DNA from 2 places in the Paenibacillus sp. A14 genome. Region 1 is predicted to be linked to the other one. Evidence: predicted binding sites of a transcription regulator. Region 1 holds the regulator's gene; the other holds the start of a gene.

Region 1 (7,533 bases):
TACACGCTTTTTTCCGGGGAAGTCCAACTTGCCTGATGAAAAATCTAACGCATTTTGTTATACTGTCCTCATGAGGCGATATCGAAGTTTCGAATTGCACTCATGAGGGCACAATACAGCTGTTTAAGAATTAGGGTTTCACAAATGACGTTGGATTCTGCTCTGAGCCGAAGAGGACCGAGACAGAAAGAACGAGCGCTAGTAACTCTTCTTTGGATTTCGGACCTTTTTAGTGCGTAAACTAAAAGGTTTTTTTGTCGTGCCATCCATAGTGATGATGCGTAAGGGAAACCGGAGGAGATGGGGAAAACCATGGCAGTAAAGCAAGCTCTAAACATTGTGAAGATGAAAAAAATGAAGCAGGAAGGTCAGCCGATTACGATGATCACCGCTTACGATTACCCTTCGGCCAAACTGGCTGAGGAGGCGGGGATCGATGTGCTGCTGGTCGGGGATTCGCTCGGAAACGTCGTGCTCGGCCACAATTCCACCATTCCCGTGACGACAGAGGATATCGTCTACCACACCCGGGCGGTCGCCCGCGGGGCACAGCACACGTTTATCGTGGCGGACCTGCCTTTTATGACATATCACGGCAGCATCGATGAGACGCTGCGAACGGTGCGGCGCATCATGCAGGAGGGACATGCGCACGCCGTCAAAATGGAGGGCGGGGCCGAGATCGCGGATACGGTCCGCACCATCGTGCAAGCCGGAGTGCCCGTACTGGGGCATATTGGACTGACGCCGCAGTCCGTCAATCAGATCGGCGGGTACCGCGTCCAGGGGAAGGACGAGCGGGATGCCAAACGCTTGCTGGCCGATGCCAAGGCGCTGGAGGAAGCCGGCGTATTCGGCATTGTGTTGGAGCTCGTGACGGAAGAAGTCGCCGGGGCGATCACGTCGGAAATCGGCGTTCCCACCATCGGAATCGGAGCCGGACGAAACGTGGATGGCCAGGTGCTCGTCTTCCACGATCTGCTGAAGTATGACCCCGATTACCGCGAGAAACGCTTTGTCAAAACGTACGCGGATATCAGCGCAAGGATTCGAGAAGGGATCGCCGCTTATGTAAGTGAAGTGAAGCACCGCGCTTTTCCGGCGGAGCAACATGTGTTTGCCGCGGAAGAAGGCGTGCTTGACAGTTTGTACGGTCCAGGAAAGGCGGGGATCCGGGGATGAAGGTATTTCGAAAAATCGGCGAGCTTGCCCATTTTCTGGGCGAAGAGCGTTTTAACGCGGCGGTCCGGCAAGGAAAAAAAATTAAAACCGGCTTCGTGCCGACGATGGGCTACCTGCATGAAGGGCATGCCAGCCTGCTTCGGCGGGCACGCGGGGAAAATGATCTGGTCGTGCTGAGCATCTTCGTCAATCCGATCCAGTTTGGACCGAACGAAGATTTTGAACGTTATCCCCGCAAGGAGGAACAGGATTTGGCTTTGGCTGAACGCGAGGGAGTGGACGCGGTATTTTTGCCCACGGTGGAGGAAATGTACCCTAAGCCTACCCGCACGAAAATCAAGGTGGAGGGGTTGACCGACTCGCTGTGCGGCGCCTCCCGGCCCGGCCATTTCGACGGAGTAACCACGGTGGTGGGGAAATTGCTGCATATCGTCCGGCCGGACCAAGCTTATTTCGGCCAGAAAGACGCCCAACAGGCGGCCGTTGTAGCGCAGATGGTTGAGGACTTGAATTTCCCCGTCCGCATCGTGCCGTGCCCGATTATCCGGGAGAGCGACGGTTTGGCGCTGAGCTCCCGGAACGTATACTTGAGCCCGGAAGAGCGCCAGGCGGCACTGGTCCTTTCCGGAAGCCTGCTAAAGCTTCAGACGGAAGTGGAAGCGGGGGTGGAAATAACCGCCGGGCAGGCCAGGAAGGCGGTCATCCAAGCGATTGAGGCCGAGCCGCTGGCTGTTATCGACTATGTGGAGGTTGTCCGTTTTCCGTCATTGGAGCCGCTTGACGGCGGGACCGTGCTTGGCGAGACCGCGGAGCAAGAGGGTGTCCTTGTCGCCCTGGCGGTCAAATTTGGCAAAACCCGCTTGATCGACAACGTGATTTTGATGAATAAGGGGGAGCAGTTCCATGTTTAGAACGATGATGAAGTCGAAGATTCACCGGGCCACGGTGACGGAGGCCAACCTGAATTATGTGGGCAGCATAACGATTGATGAGGATCTGATGGAATCGGCGGATCTGTTGGAGAACGAAAAGGTGCAGATCGTCAACAACAATAACGGCGCCCGTCTGGAAACCTATGTTATCCCGGGGCCGCGCGGCAGCGGGGTCATCTGCCTGAACGGCGCTGCGGCCCGGCTGGTTCAACCCGGTGATCAGGTGATCATCATTTCTTATGCGATGCTGTCCGCCGAGGAAGTGCGGAGCCATAAGCCAACCGTCGTGTTTGTCGACTCGGGCAACCGGCCCGTCGAGAAAGCGACTCAGGAACTGCATGCCACGGTGCGATAAGGCTCTTCAAGCCGCAAGCAATTAATCCCTTCGGGAATGAAATGTCCGCCTTCAACAAAAAATGAACGTAAGGCTCGCACTGACTTCATTTTGTTAGGGGTGAATGGTGATGATGTTTCAGCACATGTTTGCGGAAATGAATGAGATGTTGGATGAGGTTATTCAGTTCTATCCAATAGCCCATGGCACCCAGAAACAGGATTTGGCAAAGAAATGGCATTTGCTTCAGCAGATGAGCGATGGAATTATCGAAGAGTGGCTGAGCTTTGAAGAGAAGATGGGCTTGTTGCGCCAGAGTTCTGCAGGCCCCCAAGGCGATTTTGCCGCTAAGCTGCCCGAAATGGATTGCGATGCGTTTGTCAAAGGACAGGGGTATTACAAACTGATGATGTTTCCGCAGGCGCTTACCCACTTTAAACAGGCATTGGAACAGTTTCCGGAAAGCCCCTCGGCGCGAACGTATTTGGCAATGTGCCATCTGCATATGGAGGAAACCGATGAGGCGATTCCGCACTTTTGGCGGGTGCTGGAAGGGACGGAGAATAAACGGCTAAGGTCGATTATTTACAACGCCCTGGGCTGCATCGAGGCGCAAAGAGGCGGCCGCGCCAAGGCCAAGGAGTATTTTACCCTGGCGCACTATCATGATCCTTCGTTGGCCGAGCCGCTTTCGAACTTGGAAGCCTGCATGCGAAGCACCGGAAAGCTGAAGTACGGGAATGAACTGACCTCCCTCCTTTAAAATGAACTTATCTTGATTTAGCGTAATTTGATGTACTCGGAAGAAACGGTGTGTCCCGGGATCGCGGGAGACATCGTTTTTTTCTGGAAGGAGGCCTCCCGTCCGCTTCACGCAATTTTCAAATCGGATCACTTCTGTTATGCTGTAAAAGAGACTGGAACGAAAGGGACTTAGGAATCAATGAAATATGCCGTACTCGATTTTGAAACGACAGGAAACCAGTCCTCTGATGAAATTATTCAAGTAGGGCTTGCCATTATAGATGAAGAACAGAATATTTCCCAAGTGTATCGTTCCTTTGTCAAACCGGGAATCCCGATTCCGCCGTTTATTACGAACCTGACGGGAATTACGGAAGAGGATGTCAAGGATGCGCCGGAACTGGATGAAGTGATGGTGGACCTGGTTCCGCTCTTGAACGATGCCGTACTCGTCGGCCATAACGTAGCCTTTGATTTCAATTATTTGCAGAGCGCGCTCGATAAGACAGGGTATTTGCCCTTTACCGGGCGGATTCTCGATACGATGGATTTCTTGAAAATCTTCTTTCCTTCGCTGACAACCTATCAACTGGGGATGGTCGCTGTCGAGTTCGGCGTAGAGCATGAGCGCCCCCATCAGGCCGACAGCGACGCTTTGGCCACAGCACTGATCTTCCTGAAGTGTCTGGAGGAGCTGGAAGGGCTGCCGCTTCTGGTGGTTCAGCGTTTGGCCGACCTGTTCGCCGGCGAGGATAGCGACCTCGGCTGGTTCTTCGACGCCATGCTTCAGGAGAGAGAGCGGGAAGGAGAGCCGAGCCCGGACGGTTTTGTGTATTACCGCCAGTTTGCGCTCCAGGTTGAGGACTGGATGGATATCGAGCCGGCCAGGAATGGCCTTTCCGACAATCCGCTCAAGGACGTCTCGTTCGAGCAGTTTATGGATCAGGTGCGGGAGCGTCTCAAGACGATATTGCCGGAATACGAGGAGCGCGAAGCGCAGAATATGATGCTGTCCGAAGTCGGCAAAGCGTTTGCCGAGGACAAGCACTTGTTGATCGAAGCGGGGACCGGAACGGGAAAATCGCTCGGATATCTTTTGCCGGCCATCTATCATAGTGTCAAACAGGACGATAAGGTGATGGTCAGCACGCATACGATCAATTTGCAGGAGCAGCTTAGGGAAAGGGATGTCCCCTTGCTTACTGATGCGGTTCCGTTTCCGTTTCGGGCCGCCGTATTCAAAGGGCGGCAGCACTATTTGTGTTTGCGCAAATTTGAACATAAAATTAATAGAAGAGACTTTGCCTCACCTAAGGAAGAGGTAATCACCGCCGCCCAGATGATTGTGTGGCTGGCGCACACGGAAACGGGCGACGACGAGGAATTGAACCTCGGAAACCGCGGCGGGGACTTCTGGGAGACGGTGGCGAGCGAGTCCGATTCCTGCCTCGGCCGCTCTTGTCCTTGGTTCCGCAAGTGCTACTACCACAGAGCGAAGCATGAAGCCGGCGTAGCGGACGTGGTCATCACCAATCATTCCAAGCTGTTTACCGATATTCAGGCCGGACACCAGCTGCTGCCCGGGTACGAGCGCCTGGTGATCGATGAGGCCCATCATTTGGAGGAAGTCGCCGGGAAACACCTAGGGCTCCAAATGAAATATTTCACCGTTGTCCATACGCTCACCCGGCTGTTCAAGGACAGCAAGACAGGCCAATTTCCGAATCTGCGCGTGATGCTGGATCAGTCGGGGAGCGAAAAATCGGCCGAGTGGTGCTCCGTCATCGACGGGCTGTATCCGACACTGGTCGATGTGAAGGAAATCTGGGATCGGCTGGCGGACCAGATGTTCGGCTTAATGCCGGAACGCAGCGACGCGGCGCCCGGGGATCCGGGGCAATTTGTGCTGCGCCTGCTGCCCCAGAAGAAACCGAAGCAGTGGGAGGCCCTGTCTGCGCTGGAGAACCAGATCTATACCGCTCTGGGCGACGTGATCCGCAAAGGGGAAAGGCTGATCGGCGAGTTAAAAGACGATGAGCACGACTACGGCTATGACAGCCTGATCACCGATATCGGCGGGCTGCTGAAAGATCTCGCCACCGAGCGGGAAGCGCTTCGCTTTTTTATCAAGCTTGAAGACTTAAGCACGGTCTACTGGATCGAGAGCAATGGCAATTACCGCAGCAAATCGCTGCAAATCTTTGCGGTGCCGATCGATGTGAGCACCCAATTGAAGGAATTTTTCTTCAACAAGAAGAAAAGTGTAGTGATGACTTCGGCGACCCTCTCGGTCGACAAGTCCTTCCAGTACATGATCGATCAATTGGGGCTGACCGAAGCGGCGGAGCAGGAGCGGCTCAACACCTCTATGCTTCCGTCCCCGTTTAATTACCGGGAACAGGCCTTACTTGTCATTCCGCGGGATTTCCCGAGCGTGAAAGGCAGTGTCGGAGACGACCATTTTGTCTCTACGCTCGTTCGGTCCTTGGCCGATACGGCGATCGCCACCCACGGGAGAATGCTGGTCCTGTTCACGTCATACCGGATGCTGCGGCAGGTGTATGATCCGCTGAAGGAGCTGCTTGCCGGACAGGGGATCACCGTAATCGGGCAGGGGATGGACAGCGGAAGCCGAACGAAGCTGACCCGCCGGTTTCAAGGACAGCAAGCCTCAGTTCTGCTTGGCACGAGCAGTTTCTGGGAAGGCGTTGACATTCCCGGCGAGGCCTTGACGAGCCTGGCAATCGTTCGCCTGCCGTTCCAGCCTCCGAACCATCCGCTGGTGGAGGCGAAAAGCGAGAGGCTGCAGCAAGAGAAGAAGAACCCGTTCATGAAACTGTCCGTTCCCCAAGCCGTTATCCGCTTTAAACAGGGTTTCGGCAGACTGGTCCGGTCCTCGCAGGACCGCGGGATCGTGGTGGTTTATGATACTCGGATCTTGGAATCCTATTACGGTAAATACTTCTTGTATTCTTTGCCCGGACCGAAAATGGAGCATATGCCGTTGGAGCAGATGGTGCCTCGAATTTCGGAATGGTTAAACGCCGGGGAATCGTAAGTGTTCCTCAAATCGTGTAAGTAGGGGGAAATTTGATGAAATCGGAAAAAATTTCGGATGCAGTGGTTCGCCGCCTGCCGGTGTACCTGCGCTTTCTCAATGAACTCAGCCGCCGGGAGGTGCCTACGGTCTCTTCGCAGGAACTTGGGCAGAAGCTGGATTTGAATCCGGCGCAAATCCGTAAAGACCTGGCTTACTTCGGAGATTTCGGGCGCAAGGGAATCGGCTACGACGTAACGTATCTGATCGAGAAAATTCGCCAAATTCTGAACCTGGATCAGCAAATTAATGTAGCTTTGATCGGGGCCGGTAATCTTGGCCACGCGTTGTCCAATTATAACGCGTATGTGAAAGATAATATGAAAATTGTAGCGGTCTTTGACGCATCCCCCCACAAAATCGGGACGCAGATCAACCATATTACGATTCAGCCGATCGAGGAGCTGGTGGATACGGTGCGGAGCAGCAACATCCGCATCGGGATCATCACCGTACCCGATGTGGAAGCGCAGCGGGTTGCCGATCAATTGGTGGCTGCGGGAATCGGAGCGATTTTGAATTTTGCGCCAACCATCCTTAAGGTGCCTTCGGAAGTGCGCGTGCATGCGGCGGATTTCACAACCGATTTGATGAGTTTGGCTTATTATCTGGATGGCGGAAAGGAACATACGGAACATGACGCGAAAATGGCTGATTAAAGACGGTACCTTCGCGGTGCCGGATCAGAAAACCCCGATCATCCGGGGCTATATGCTGGTCGAAGGAGACCGGATCACATACGTCGGAACGGAGCGCCCGCAAGGCGTGGAAGGGGCCGAAACGTTTGACGGCAAGGGGCTGTTGTTTCTCCCCGGGTTGATCAATACGCATGGTCATGCGGCGATGTCGCTCTTGCGCGGCTATGGAGACGACATGGTGCTTCAGGAGTGGCTGCAGGAGAAAATGTGGCCGATGGAAGCGAAGTTTACCGGCGAGGATGTATATTGGGGAACGGCCTTGTCCGTGCTGGAGATGCTAAAGGGCGGAACGACCACCTTTTTGGATATGTACGACCATATGGAACAGGTAGCTTCCGTCGTGGATCAATCGGGAATCCGCGCCGTATTGACTCGCGGCGTAATCGGGCTCTGTCCTCCTGAGGTGCAGCAAAGCAAGCTGAACGAAGCGGTGAGCTTTGCGCGCGATTGGCACGGCAAGGCGGACGGACGAATCACCACCATGATTTCGCCGCACTCTCCATATACTTGCCCTCCGGATTACATTGAGAAAATTGTACAGGCGGC
Region 2 (7,533 bases), on a different contig from region 1:
GCGTAAACGTGGTTTCCGGCCGATCCGGCCGCGGAGTCTGCCAATGATTTCAAACGATCACCTCCTGTTCGGTTTCATACTACCATACAAGTATGGCAGTGTAACTGCACAAATTAAAGGAATTGGCAAAGTCAGGCTTGATTTGGGTAAAAAAAGGCGTGATCTGCGCATGGCAACGCGTTCCATCCTTTGGTACCTTTTGGGTAAGCGCTAACACTAAAAAAGAAGCAGGAGGATGTTTTTGCCGATGAACGCGTTAAAAGGAGCTTATTATACGGATCGATATCGGAATTTGCTGGCCGACTACGGTTATGAGGAAGAGGAGATTACCCGGCGGGTAGAGGCCGCCTGGCGTGAGATGTTTGAGGGTGACGAGCAAACCCGGATTTATCATGAATCGGGGAGCGATATGGGGTATATGCAGGATACGGGCAACCATGATGCGCGCACCGAAGGAATGTCCTACGGGATGATGATGGCCGTGCAGATGGACCGCCGGGATGTGTTCGACCGCTTATGGAAATGGGCGGTGGAATACATGTACATGACGGAAGGGGAGAATGCCGGTTATTTCGCCTGGTCCTGCGCGCCGGACGGAACCAGACTGTCGGACGGGCCAGCCCCGGACGGGGAGGAGTATTTTGCGATGGCGCTGTTTTTCGCCTCCCACCGCTGGGGGGATCGGGAAGTGCCTTTCAATTATGGTGAACAGGCGAGGGAGTTGCTGCGCACCTGCCTGCATAAAGGAGAGGACGGCAAAGGGTATCCGATGTGGAATAGGGACAACAAGCTGATCAAGTTCGTCCCGAACTGCGAGTTTACGGACCCGTCCTATCATCTGCCGCATTTTTACGAGTTGTTCGCTTTATGGGCGGACCCGGAGGACCGGGCGTTCTGGAAGGAGGCGGCCGAGGCCAGCCGGTGCTATGTGCAGGCCGCCTGTCATCCCGTGACAGGGCTCGCCCCGGAGTACGCGCATTATGACGGAACGCCGAACCATGTCCGGGGGTTCGGGCACTTTTTCAGCGACTCTTACCGGGTGGCCGCCAATTTGGGACTGGACTTGGAATGGTTCGGCGGAGCAAAGCGGGAGCGGGAAACCGCTGACCGGATTCAGGCTTTTTTTGCGGATAAAACGTCTGACGATTACCGCAGGTATACCGTTGAGGGGGAACCTTTCGAGGAAAAAGCGCTCCACCCGGTCGGCCTGCTCGCCACCAATGCGATGGCTTCGCTCGCCACGGAGGGAGCGAATGCGCGCGCCAGCGTGGAACTGTTTTGGAACACACCGCTGCGGACCGGGGATCGCCGCTATTACGATAACTGTCTCTATTTCTTCGCCTTGCTTGCCTTGAGCGGCAGATATCGCATTTGGAAGCCTGAAGCGTGAGGGAAGGGGGCGCGTGGTCGCCCATTTCAGCTTAGACGTGCAGGTAATAAGGGCTTTTTGCGGCGTAATTTTGTCGAATTCGGCTTATCGCCATGGAATAGCGGTCTTATAGGCTTATAGGGCCCTATTTCGGCAAAAAGCCGGCCAAATGCTGAGCCATGGATGGGCATATGTGCCCGGGTTGGGGACCTGGACGGCAGATTAGCGGGAAAAAGTCCCGCTAATCTGCCGCGATTGGGCCGGATTGGCCCAAATGAGCTGAATTAGCGGGAGGAAATCCAGCTAATTGGGCGAGACCCCACCAATGAGCGAAATTAACGGGAGGAAATCCCGTTAATGCGAGGGGACGACGGGATTGGACCACATGGACTCATGGACATCACATTCAGAAGATCGAGGCACTCAGGTGAAGGATTAGTTAGTTGAGTAATATGATTTGCCTGTGGTGCTTAGTTACGATAGGAGATAAAGGCAAGTTAGAGCTTGACGACATGTTGGGCTGGGCGAGGGCCAGGCCTAACCTTGGAGTCGGGCACGGCCATGGATGGGCATATGTGCCCGGGTTGGGGACCTGGGCGGCAGATTAGCGGGAAAATCTCCCGTTAAATAACGCGCGAGTGGCCAGGAGCAGCAGCCTCGATAATACAGAATTCCTGCAAATCTGCATGTTTTTTTCCTGTTGGGAACAAAAAAATGAAAATTCCTGCGATTCTGCAGGAATTTTCGGCGAAATCGGCTTGATCCTCAAAAATCGTCAGAAATGCCTGCAGATTTGCATCTTTTTTCGAATCCCCTCGGGAACCGGCCTAAAATACCTGCAGATTTGCATCTTTTTGGAGTTGGGAGGGAGTTGGAAGGGACGAAAAAGTCGCTCAGGCTCCTTGATCCCCGTAGGTTTAAGGGTGAGGTACTAACTAGAAGCGCACTTGTTCGCGACAACCGAGAACCAATTAACCCACCCGTACCGACTTAACGCCGGGCCAACTGCCCGTTTCCGTTCAGAAGGGTCTCCCGCCACCGGTTGAACGCCTGCCATGGACCGCCGCCGTCCAACAGGGATTTGCCGATATAAATCCCCTCTTCGACGGAATCGGCGCGGCCCGTTACATGCAGGCGCAAAGCGCCGTTCAAAATCGCCTGGTTGATGAAGGCCTGGTGGGCTTCCCCGGTCAGAACAGCTTCGGTCACGCGCAGCTGCTCGTCGGCGGTCCATTGCATTTCCGGCGGCACCGCCTCGAGCCCGTAGGCCTCCGGGTCGATTACCCGGAGCCGGGCCCCGTCCGGATCGACCGTATAAACGCGCGTAGGACGATCGATATGGACGTCCTCGGAGCCTTCCGCGCCCTGGACGATCAGGGATTTTTGGTAATTCAGCCGCTGCAGGAGCTGGGCGGTCCGGTCGAACACCGTGTTGTGGAATACACCGTACACGATATATGGGGAGTGGCTGTAGTCGACCAGCTTCTCCACGGTATTGAGGATCGTGCGGAGGCCGAGCTCTTCCCGCAGCTCCCGCAGGTTCCGCAGCGGGGGACACCAGGCTTCGGCCGGCACGACCAGCACGCCGCTTCCCTCGGCCGCGGCCGCCGTCCGGTCACGGGAGACCACCTCTTCGTCCAGCCCCATGGCATGGAGCACATCCATCAGGGTAACGCCCCATTTGGGCGGAAGCGAAGAGGTGCCGTGCAGCGTTACCGGAACGCCCGCCGCAGCCAGCACAAAGGCGGCGGCGAATCCGGGCATGAAGGAGCTTTTTCTTCCGTCATACGGCCCGGCGCAGTCCAGTCCGTGTGCACCACGCGGGATGCGTACGGCACGGCTGCGGATTACCTCAACGAAGGCGGTCAGTTCTTCCACGCTCTCCATTTTGATCCGCTCCGCCAGGAAAAAGGCTCCGATTTGCGCCGGCGTCGCCTTCCGGTCCAGAATTAGCTCCGCGGCGGCGAGCGCTTCCTCGTAATTCAGGTCGCGGGCACCGCGCTTGCCCCGCCCGACTTCCTTCAATATTTCCGTCATGTTCATACGGAATTCCTCCTTGTGAACCCGCCTGGCTTTGCTAGGTTTTTAATTGTTGGTGGGCCTTGACGATCGAGGTGGCGATGTCGACGATTCGTTTACGTTCATTCATCGCCCGCCTGCGCAAAACGTCGTAGGCTTCCGCCTCCGGAATCCGGTTTATTTCGCACAAAATGCTTTTGGCCAAATCGATCCATTTGCGTTCTTCCAGCCGGGAGACCAGTTGGGCCCGCTCCTCGAGCCATTGCTGGCGCTCAAAAAAATGCTTGCCTCCCAGGTGGAGCGCCCAATGGAGTTCGTGGGCGGACATGGAGGGAGTCAGGATGCCATCCACCGGGACGTCCTCCTCGCAAGCTTCCAGGGAGGAGGCGGCCGTTTCGGCGCTGCACCACCAAAGAAGCGGAACCGGCTTCCACCGGGACAGTTGCTTCTCCCAGTCGTGAATTCCCGTTATCGGCAATTGCAGGACGACGGCATCGGCATCCTGGACTTTTTTGCGGATTTCCTGGCTTCGGCAGGAGGCCAACACCTGGTACCCGTGGCGTTTCAGCAGATGCTCCGGCCCTGCTTCACTTCCGGGCGCATCGGATGGTCCCTCGTGTTCCTTAAGGGAGGCAGCTTCGCGAATGACCAACAGGAAACGCATCGGAATATAACCCTCCTATTCATTCCAACTTCAATAACCAACCCGTCATAAAACCTTACATAAACTCATCCTGCAAGAAAGTTTTATCTGTATTTTCGCGTGGTATTTCAGAAAAATCAATATAATTTTCGTAATAAAGCATGGATTAAGTGACATAATTGCTTTCTAATTCTGAAATTACAATTAAGTAACATGTTATGTGATGTATTTTAAATAAAATGAGATATTTAAAATTTTATGTCATGTATATTGACATGAAATAAATTATTGGATATAGTAGCCTCAACGATGAATTACCAAACGCATAGTCAAAACCATCGGACACAATGGCGTGCCGATGTTGAAGCGGCAACGGAGCCTGTCTTCGCCAGAATCAAGGGATTGGAAATGAGCATGAAACCTGCATGCTTGTGACCGGTCTGTGGCGGAGCAGGCTTTTTCTGTTATGCAACGCTTGTACGAAGGACAAAGAAACGGAAGGGGAGAACCGGACATGGGTGAAAAGAAGAAACTGGTGCTGGTCGGCAATGGGATGGCAGGGATGAGGACGGTCGAGCATGTGCTGAAGCTGGCCCCGGACGCTTATGAAATTACCGTTTTTGGGGCGGAGCCTCATCCGAATTATAACCGGATCATGCTGTCCTCCGTATTGGCGGGCGGGTCCGATTTAAAAGAAATTGTGATTAACGATTTGGATTGGTATGCGGACAACGGAATTCGCCTGTACACCGGGGATGCGGTGGTCAACATCGATACGGGGAAGAAAAGGGTTGTCTCGGAGTCCGGGGTGGAGATGGAGTACGATGCCTTGATCGTGGCAACGGGTTCCAATCCGTTTATGCTTCCGCTGCCCGGCGTGAATAAAGAGGGCGTTATCGGGTTCCGCGACATTAACGACTGCCATTTAATGATGGAGGCTGCGAAAAAATACAAAAAAGCCGCCGTCATCGGCGGCGGGCTGCTGGGCCTGGAGGCGGCGAGAGGACTGCTGCATTTGGGGATGGATGTCTCGGTGATCCATATACATTCTTATTTAATGGAGCGCCAGTTGGATGAGCCGGCGGCCAAAATGCTGCAGTTGGAGCTGGAAACCCAAGGCATGAAATTCCTCATGGCCAAACAGACCGCGGCGATCCGGGGAGGGCGCCGGGCCGACGGGCTTGAATTCGCGGACGGCAGCTCTCTGGATGCGGACCTCATCGTCATGGCCGTGGGGATCAAGCCGAATGTGGAGCTGGCCAAATCCGCGGGACTGCAGGTCAACCGGGGCATCGTCGTGGACGACTTCCTGGAAACCAGCGTTCCGGGCATCTATGCGGTTGGCGAGTGTGCGGAACACCGCGGGATCGCCTACGGCCTCGTGGCTCCGCTGTACGAACAGGGCAGCGTGCTGGCGAAGCGGCTGGCGGGCGTGGAAACCGGCGGCTATACGGGTTCGGTGACCTCGACGAAGCTGAAAGTGTCGGGGGTGGACGTTTTCTCGGCCGGGTATTTCATGGACGCCCCCGGAACGCGATCGATGCGGATTCAGGATGATCTGGAGGGTACCTATAAAAAAATCGTCCTTCAAGACGACAAGCTGGTCGGCGCCGTGCTGTTCGGGGATACGTCGGATGGAACCTCCTTGTTCGCGAAGATCAAGAGCGGGGAGAACGTGGCCGGCAAGGAGAAAGAGCTGCTGCTCGGCTACCCTGCCGGAGGTGGAGCGGCCGTTTCGCCGGCAGCCAGGCTCGCCGCCATGGCGGATGACGAGATTATCTGTGGCTGTAACGGCGTATCCAAAGGCACAATCGTAAACGCGGTTAAGGACGGTTGCGGCACGGTCGGCGAAATCAAGGCCTGCACGAAAGCGTCCGGTTCCTGCGGCGGATGTAAGCCGCTGGTCGAAGGGCTGTTGGAGCTGTACGGGGACGGAACCGCGGGTGAGCCTGTCAAAGAGGGCATCTGCGGTTGTACTTCGCTGGGACGCGATGAAATTGTGGAGAGCATTCGGGCGATGTCGCTCAAATCCGTAAAAGAAGTCATGAACGTGCTGGAATGGCGTGAGCCGGAAGGCTGCTCGAAATGCCGCCCCGCGCTCAACTATTACCTGGGCATGCTCTGGCCGGCGGAATATATGGACGAGAAGGAGTCCCGCTTCGCCAATGAGCGTTACCACGCCAACATCCAAAAGGACGGCACCTATTCCGTCGTGCCGCGCATTTATGGCGGAGTAACTTCCCCGGCCGATCTCAAGCGGATTGCGGCCGTGGCGGAGAAATACGACGTGCCGATGGTCAAGTTTACCGGCGGACAGCGGATCGACCTGCTCGGCGTAAAAAAAGAGGACCTTCCGAAAATTTGGGCCGAGCTCGATATGCCGTCGGGCCATGCTTACGGCAAGGCTTTGCGCACCGTAAAAACCTGCGTCGGCTCCACTTTCTGCCGGTTCGGCACCCAGGATTCGATCGGCATGGGAATCGCGCTGGAGAAGGCCTTCGAACGGCTCAACACGCCGGGAAAAGTAAAGCTTGCCGTCTCCGGGTGCCCGCGGAACTGCGCCGAGGCGACGATCAAGGATCTTGGCGTTGTCGCGATCGACGGCGGCTGGGAGCTTTATGTCGGCGGCAACGGAGGCGTCAAGGTTAGGGCGGCCGACTTGCTGTGCACGGTGAAGACGGAGGAGGAAGTCATGGAGTGGACGGCCGCGTACCTGCAATTTTACCGGGAGCAGGCCAACTGGAACGAACGCACGGCGCAATGGGTGGAGCGCGTCGGGCTGGAGACGATCAAAGCGGTGCTGGAAAACACCGTGGAACGCCAGGCTCTGGCCGCCCGGATCGAAGAAACGCTGAGCCGGACGACCGATCCGTGGAAGGAGATCATCAACAGCGAAGAGCTGCGGAAAAACTTCGAACCGCTGCCGAACGCGGAGCCGGTCGTGGGGTAACATGGGCTATTTTGCGGAAGGATGCCATGAATTGAATGGATTTTTTGGGGAGGGAACAGCCATGCTGACGAAAATAAAAATCGCTCAAGTGCAGGATATCGATGCGCTGGGCTCACGGACTTTTACGGTGGGAGATAAAGAGATCGCCCTGTTCCGGCTAAGCGACGGCAGCATTCATGCCGTGGAAAACCGCTGCCCCCACAAAGGCGGGCGGTTGTCGGAAGGGATGGTGTGCGGGTCCAACGTACACTGTCCGCTGCACGATTGGAAGATCGATCTGCGAAGCGGCAGCGTCCAGGAGCCGGACCACGGTTCGGTGATTGTGTATGAAACGGAAGTGGACACCGCAACGGGCTCCGTCTACATCACTATAGACTAACTGGAACAGGGAGGCTGGGCCGATGGATTATGTAAAACCTGCGGAAGTACTTGAAGGAATGATAGAAGCGGGAGCCAATAAGGCTGAGTTGGGAATCCGGCAAATGCTGATCAAAGGCTTTTTGGCCGGTGCCATTCTGGCTTGTGCGACGACGCTGGCCTTTGCCGCGACGC

The links. Region 1 encodes Rex, which represses fermentation and respiration genes when NADH is low (regulators of the CRP and FNR family bind a similar motif). Its sites were predicted from a motif close to TTGTGAAATATTTCACAA; they were not measured.
Region 2: the regulator Rex is predicted to act here: its motif matches at 4,250-4,267, upstream of nirB (nitrite reductase large subunit NirB).

What each region holds. Positions count from the first base shown of each region.
Region 1 is NZ_JBAGJD010000001.1:408,014-415,546, reverse strand. Features, by position in the region: gene V4U88_RS01990 (biotin--[acetyl-CoA-carboxylase] ligase) at 1-36, shown strand, start outside; gene panB (3-methyl-2-oxobutanoate hydroxymethyltransferase) at 313-1,182, shown strand; gene panC (pantoate--beta-alanine ligase) at 1,179-2,093, shown strand; gene panD (aspartate 1-decarboxylase) at 2,086-2,469, shown strand; gene V4U88_RS01970 (tetratricopeptide repeat protein) at 2,579-3,211, shown strand; gene dinG (ATP-dependent DNA helicase DinG) at 3,392-6,250, shown strand; gene V4U88_RS01960 (redox-sensing transcriptional repressor Rex) at 6,286-6,948, shown strand; gene V4U88_RS01955 (amidohydrolase) at 6,926-7,533, shown strand, end outside.
Region 2 is NZ_JBAGJD010000002.1:326,286-333,818, reverse strand. Features, by position in the region: gene V4U88_RS05930 (GntR family transcriptional regulator) at 1-53, opposite strand, end outside; gene V4U88_RS05925 (glycosyl hydrolase family 8) at 248-1,390, shown strand; gene V4U88_RS05920 (anthranilate phosphoribosyltransferase) at 2,360-3,412, opposite strand; gene V4U88_RS05915 (ANTAR domain-containing response regulator) at 3,447-4,052, opposite strand; gene nirB (nitrite reductase large subunit NirB) at 4,546-6,981, shown strand; gene nirD (nitrite reductase small subunit NirD) at 7,043-7,360, shown strand; gene V4U88_RS05900 (formate/nitrite transporter family protein) at 7,383-7,533, shown strand, end outside.